One region of the Streptomyces sp. NBC_00286 genome, then DNA from elsewhere that is predicted to be linked to it. Evidence: riboswitches for the same ligand, from Rfam matches in the RefSeq annotation. Region 1 holds a riboswitch; the other holds the start of a gene.
What was found. A riboswitch is a leader RNA that binds a small molecule or an ion and turns the genes downstream of it on or off. The one in region 1 is predicted to bind S-adenosylmethionine.
Positions count from the first base shown of each region.

Region 2: it holds a riboswitch for S-adenosylmethionine, as region 1 does, so the genes downstream of both, OHT21_RS34750 (aminotransferase class V-fold PLP-dependent enzyme) here and thrC (threonine synthase) in region 1, are expected to answer to the same signal.

Region 1 covers NZ_CP108054.1:4,450,919-4,454,321, forward strand. Annotated here, with positions in the region: gene OHT21_RS20190 (MoaD/ThiS family protein) at 366-641, opposite strand; gene thrC (threonine synthase) at 823-2,151, opposite strand; SAM riboswitch class I at 2,170-2,327, opposite strand; gene OHT21_RS20200 (glucosyl-3-phosphoglycerate synthase) at 2,518-3,403, shown strand, end outside.
Region 2 covers NZ_CP108054.1:7,694,793-7,698,195, reverse strand. Annotated here, with positions in the region: gene OHT21_RS34755 (glycerate kinase) at 1-636, shown strand, start outside; gene OHT21_RS34750 (aminotransferase class V-fold PLP-dependent enzyme) at 591-1,958, opposite strand; SAM riboswitch class IV at 1,998-2,114, opposite strand; gene trpD (anthranilate phosphoribosyltransferase) at 2,680-3,403, opposite strand, start outside.

The DNA.
Region 1 (3,403 bases):
CCCCCAACGGTTGGGGGTGTGCGCCGGAACGCGTCGACCGCGGCTGAATGTATCTGCCCAACTGCCGTCTGCAACAGGTCAGTCGGAGGAGAAATCTTGGCCATCGCCGATCCGGAATGTACGGAGAATTCACCCTAGAGGGGGGCAAGTCGGGCTCCATAAAAGGAGCGAATGACGCAAAAGACCTGCACACTTTGGCTACTTCTTATCGGGGGCCAATCAGGAATGCACATGCATTCGGCCCCGAGGAGCACCACGTTCCCCAACTGTACCGTGCTCAACCATATAGAATTGCCCCCTCCGTTTAACTCACGGAGGGGGCAATTCGATGAACCCTGAGTTACCTGCATTACCGAAGGTAACGATCAGCCTCCGGCAACGGCCGGAATGATCGAGACGCCGGCCCCGTCGGGCGTCGCCGTCTCCAGCCCCTGCTCGAACCGCACATCGTCATCGTTCACGTACACGTTGACGAACCGCCGCAGCTTGCCCTGGTCGTCCAGGACGCGCGCCGCGATACCGGTGTGGTTCTTCTCCAGGTCGGCGATGACCTCGGCGAGGGTCGACCCTTCGGCGGCGACCTCGGCCTTGCCGCCGGTGTAGGTGCGAAGGATGGTGGGGATGCGAACGTTGACGCTCATGGGGTTATGACCTCCGGTCGAGTAGAGCGCCCCTTCAGGGGCGCGGGGCGGTGACATTTGCGGCTCCGCCGCGATGGGGGTCCCCCCGCTCATGGGGTCCCCCCGCTCGAGCGAAGCCGAGAGCGGGGGAGCGACCAGCCCCACCGGCCCGCAGCGTGAATACAGCCCTTCCCGCGAAGCGCTACGCGAGGCCGGCCTCTCGGAACGAGTCGAGGCTGGGCCGGATCGTCGCGGTAAGACCCGTGCCGGCCACGGCGTCGAGGGTCTTCAGACCGTCACCCGTGTTCAGGACGACCGTGGTCAGCGCCGGATCCAGCACACCGTTCTCGATCAGCTTGCGCGCAACCCCCACCGTCACACCACCGGCGGTCTCCGCGAAGATCCCCTCGGTCCGCGCCAGCAGCTTGATCGCGTCCACGATCTGCTCGTCGTTGACGTCCTCGACGGCACCCCCGGTACGACGCGCGATGTCCAGCACGTACGGACCATCGGCAGGGTTACCGATCGCGAGCGACTTCGCGATCGTGTCCGGCTTCTGGGGCCGTACGACCTCATGGCCCGCCTTGTAGGCGACGGACACCGGCGAGCACCCTTCGGCCTGGGCGCCGAAGATCTTGTACGGCTTGTCCTCGACGAGCCCGAGCTTGATCAGCTCCTGCAGACCCTTGTCGATCTTCGTGAGCTGCGAGCCGGAGGCGATGGGCACCACCAGCTGGTCGGGGAGCTGCCAGCCGAGCTGCTCGCAGATCTCGTACGCGAGGGTCTTGGAGCCCTCGGCGTAGTACGGGCGCAGGTTGACGTTGACGAAGCCCCAGCCCTCGCCGGCCGGGTCGCCGATCAGCTCGGAGCAGAAGCGGTTCACGTCGTCGTAGTTGCCCTCGATGCCGACGAGTTCGCCGCCGTAGACCGCGGCCATGACGACCTTGCCCTGCTCCAGGTCGTGCGGGATGAACACGCAGGAGCGGAAGCCGGCGCGGGCGGCGGCGGCGCCGACGGCCCCGGCGAGGTTGCCCGTGGAGGAGCAGGAGAGGGTCGTGAAGTTGAAGGCACGGGCGGCCTCGATGGCCTGGGCGACGACGCGGTCCTTGAAGGAGTGCGTCGGGTTGCCGGAGTCGTCCTTCACGAAGAGCTTGCCGGGGTCGACGCCCAGTTCGCGCGCGAGGTTGTCGGCCTTGACGAGCTTGGTCCAGCCGGGGTTGATGTTCGGCTTCGTGGCCACGTCCGCGGGGACGGGCAGGAGAGGCGCGTACCGCCAGATGTTCGCGGGGCCCGCTTCGATGCGCTTACGGAGTTCCTCGGTGTCGTATGCCGAGAAGTCGTACGCGATCTCCAGCGGGCCGAAACACTCCTCGCAGGCGAAGACGGGGCCGAGCGGGACGCGGTGCCCGCATTCGCGGCAGGAGAGCGCGGCGGCGGGGCCGAGGTCTACAGAGTCCGTGGAGGCCGTGGAGTTCGCCGAGTCGGCGGAGGTGTCAGCGTTCGTGGTGCTTGCAACTGTCTGCGCAGCCATGTGAGGCGAGGCCCTTTCTCCTCATCTTCCTCACGACGCATCTCGCCGTGAGACGGATTTGGCACCTTCACTAGCCGGGAGCCTCGCGGAATCGATCATCTTCGATCGGTACGAGACCGGCTGGAGGGTTGCCGGGGCTTCAACGGGCCGTATCCCTCTGCCCCTCTGGATGAGCGCTATTCGGTTGTGAGTATGTGGTTGTCGGCTGGACGACCCGCGACATGCGATGGTCATCAGCGTTGTTCAAGACTGTAACCGAAGGCCTGGATCGTGGAGAGACCAGTCCGAACCGCGAGATGACAGTCACATCAGCCTTCTGCCGCAGTGGGCACTCGCGACCCGGTCCAATGCAAGGGAGAGCCGCACGTGCTGGAAGACGTCGAGCGCTGGCTGAACACGCGCTCCTGGTCCGTTGGCGACCGCCCGCTGAAGAAGCTCATCGCCGCGAAACGCGCGGCCAACTCCACGGTGAGCGTCGTACTGCCCGCGCTCAACGAGGAGGAGACCGTCGGCGAGATCGTCGCCGTGATCCGCCGCGAGCTGATGACCAAGAAGGTGCCCCTCGTCGACGAGATCGTGGTGATCGACTCGGGCTCGACGGACCGTACCTCCGAGGTCGCCGCCGACGCGGGCGCCCGCGTCGTACACCGCGACGACATACTCCCGCGGATGCCGGCCGTCCCCGGCAAGGGCGAGGTCCTGTGGCGCTCGCTGCTGGTCACGAGCGGGGACATCATCGCCTTCATCGACGCGGACCTGAAGGAGTTCTCCGCGGACTTCGTCTCGGGAATCGTCGGCCCGCTGCTCACCGATCCGGGCGTGGACCTCGTCAAGGCGATGTACGACCGCCCGCTGAACCTGCCGGGCGACCCCACCTCCGGCAGGACCGCCGCAGGCCAGGGCGGCCGCGTTACGGAACTCATGGCCCGCCCGCTGCTGAACATGCACTGGCCGCAGCTCGCCGGCTTCGTACAGCCGCTCGGCGGCGAGTACGCGGCCCGCCGCTCGCTGCTGGAGCAGTTGCCGTTCCCGGTCGGGTACGGGGTCGAGCTGGGCATGCTGATCGACGCCCTGCACTTGGTGGGCCTCGACGCCCTCGCCCAGGTCGACGTGGGCGTCCGCAAACACCGCCACCAGGACGGCCAGGCCCTCGGCCGCATGGCCGCCGCGATCTACCGCACGGCCCAGCTGCGACTGGCCCGCGGCCATCTCGTACGGCCGCGGATCACGCAGTTCGAGCGGGTGGATGCGG
Region 2 (3,403 bases), 3.2 Mb from region 1:
TGCAACCCGTACAACGTGCTGTGCGGCGAGCGGGGCGTGGCCCGGGTGTTCGGCCCGCAGAAGGGCGCGACGCCCGAGCAGGTCGAGGAGCTGTCGGCGGCGCTGGAGAACTGGGCCTTCGTCCTCACCCGCGACGTCGCCGTCCCCGACACCGACCTCCGCAACGGCCCCGGCACCGGAGCCTCCGGCGGCCTGGGCGCCGGCCTCGCCGCCCTGGGCGCCCGGCTCCTCCCCCGCTTCGAGGTCCTCCTCGAACGCCTCGACCTGGACGCCCGCCTGGCCCGCGCCGACCTGGTGATCACCGCCGAGGGCGCACTGGACCACCAGACGCCGCGCGGGAAGGTCCCGGCCGAGGTGGCCCGCCGCGCCAAGCAGTACGGACGGCCGGTCCTGGCCCTCGCGGGCACCCTCGGCGAGGGCGCCCACAATGTGCCGGGCGTGGACGCCTACCACGGGATCATGCCCTACCCGATGCCCCTGGCCGAGGCCATGGACCGGGCCACCGAACTCCTCACGGACGCCACCGAACGCGCCCTGCGGATGATCGCCCTCGGTGCCCGGCTACCGGTGACCGACGGGGAGGTGCCCGCTCAGGCGGAGGTGTCGGGAACGCAACGCCCGTCCTCCGTACGGTAGTTCCACTTCGCGCCGTCCCGGACGAGCTCCTTCACGGCCTGCACGAACCGCTCCACGTGCTCGTCCGGCGTCCCCGCACCGAAGCTGACCCGGATCGCGTTGAGGGACTTCTCCCCGGGTGCGGCCTCGGGGGCCCCGCACTCGCCCTGCGACTGCGGGTCGCTCCCCAGCAGCGTACGTACGAGCGGATGGGCGCAGAAGAGCCCGTCCCGTACGCCGATGCCGTACTCGGCGGAGAGCGCGGCGGCGAAGTGCGAGCTGTTCCACCCCTCGACGACGAAGGAGATGACGCCGACGCGGGGGGCGTCATCTCCGAACAGGGAGAGAACCCGCACCTCGGGCACGTCGGCGAGGCCCTCCCGCACCTTGCGGATCAGGCACTGCTCACGCGCGACAAGCGCGTCGAAGCCGGCCTCGGTGAGGGCCTTGCAGGCGGAGGCGACGGCGTAGGCGCCGATGACGTTGGGCGAGCCGGCCTCGTGACGGGCGGCGGTGTCGTGCCACTCGACGTCGACGCCGCCGTCCGTACGCCGGGTCACCTTGCGGCTGGCACCGCCGCCCGCGAGGTACGGCTCGGCCGTACGCAGCCAGTCGGAGCGCCCCGCCAGCACGCCCGTGCCGAAGGGCGCGTACAGCTTGTGCCCCGAGAAGGCGACCCAGTCCACGTCCAACTCCCTTACGGAGACGGGGTGATGGGGCGCCAGCTGCGCCGCGTCGAGCACGATCCGCGCACCGTGCGCGTGCGCGGCCGCCGCAAGCTCCTGTACGGGCCACAGCTCGCCGGTGACGTTCGAGGCGCCGGTGACGCAGACCAGGGCCGGTCCCTGGGGGTCGCGTTCGGCGAGCGCGCGCTCGAGGGTGGCGACGGCCTGCGCGGGCGTGCGCGGCGCGTCGAGGTACGTGACGCGGGCCTGCCGCCAGGGCAGCAGCGAGGCGTGGTGCTCGGTCTCGAAGACGTAGACCTGGCAGTCGGCGGGGAGGGCGGCGGCGAGCAGGTTCAGCGAGTCGGTGGTGGACCGGGTGAAGACGACCTGGTCCTCGTCGCGGCAGTCGAGGAACTCGGCGACGGTCTGCCGGGCGTTCTCGAACAGGTCGGTGGACAGCTGGGACAGGTAGCCGGCGCCGCGGTGCACGCTTCCGTAGTACGGCGCGTATGCGGCCACGTCGTCCCATACGCGCTGCAGGGCCGGGGCGCTGGCGGCGTAGTCGAGGGCGGCGTACGTGACTTCGCCGCCGGTGACGAGCGGGACGGTGACGTCCCGTCCCAGGACGGCCAACGGCTCGGCAACGGACTGCTCGGCGACGGCGGTGTTGGCAGACATGACACTCCCTCAAGACCAGGACCCCTGGTCTGTGCGAGGGGTCCGCGCTTGTCGTAGGCCTTGCTGCCTACGACCTGGTCTTCACCCGGGGCACCCCGCCACGGACGGAGGGTTGCCGGACAGCCGGCCGGGGCCTTGTGGCTGTCACTCATGACCTGGCATCGAACCTAAGCGGTCCGATCGTCCGCCCGCAACTCGGGTCCGGATCCCGGACGGTGCCGTAACGAGCGGTTCCTTTCCCCAACCCCGCCCCTTCCCGAAACTGGGGGCTCCGCCCCCAGGCCCCTCTGCCTCCAGCGGGGTGGGTGGCGCCTTCGGCGGGTGGGTGGGTTTGTGGCGTGGGTGGGGCGCCTACCGCGGGTCGGTAGGGTGCCCACCGGGGTGGAGGGTGACAGTCGTGTCGCGGCCGCGGGTGCATCGTGGCTGGTCGCGCAGTTCCCCGCGCCCCTGAAGGGGCGCTCCCCGAGCCGTCAGCTGAAATACTCACCAGTCGCCAGGCTCGCCAGCCACGACGAAACCGGCACTCTCCCTCCGGCGGGAGGGGACGTGGGCCGGTGCGTCGTATGCCCGTCGCTTAGCTTCGGTCTGGGCACAGCTACGCCCTGTGTCAGCACGGGGTCGTATGCCCTGTTGGCGACGGGCTGACGCACCGGACCGCGGCCCCGCACCCACCAACCACCTCAGGGGCGCGGGGAACTGCGCGACAAGCCACAACGGACCGTTAGCCGTTACTGACCGCTACCCAGCGGTCAAGCGTCCGCTTCGCCGCCCCGGAGTCAATCGCCTCCGCCGCCCTGCCCATCCCCTCACGCAGTTGGTCCGCCAGCGGGCCGTCGCCCGGGGACAGAGCCACCAACGCCGCCGCCGAGTTCAGCAGCACAGCGTCCCGTACAGGACCCGTCTCCCCACCCAACAGCCGTTGCGCGACATCCGCGTTGTACGACGCGTCAGCGCCCCGCAACGCCTCCACCGGTACCAACTCGATCCCCACATCCCGCGGATCGAAGGTCTCCTCGTGGACCTTGCCGTCACGGACCACCCACACCCGCGACGTGGACGTCGTCGTCAGCTCGTCCAGGCCGTCGTCGCCGCGGAACACCAGCGACGAGTTGCCGCGCTCGGCGAGGACGCCGGCCATGATCGGCGCCATCCGCGCGTCGGCGACCCCGACGGCCTGCGACCTCACGCGGGCGGGGTTCGTGAGCGGCCCCAGGAAGTTGAAGGTCGTGCGGATGCCCAACTGCCCCCGCGCGGCGGCCACATGCCGCAGCGCCGGATGGAACTTCACCGCGAAGCAGAAGGTGATCCCGGCCTCCTCGGCCACCTCGGCCACCCGCCTCGGTGTCAGCTCCAGGTTGACCCCGAGCTTCTCCAGTACGTCCGAGGCACCGGACGCCGACGAAGCCGCCCTGTTGCCGTGCTTGACGACCTTCGCCCCGGTCCCG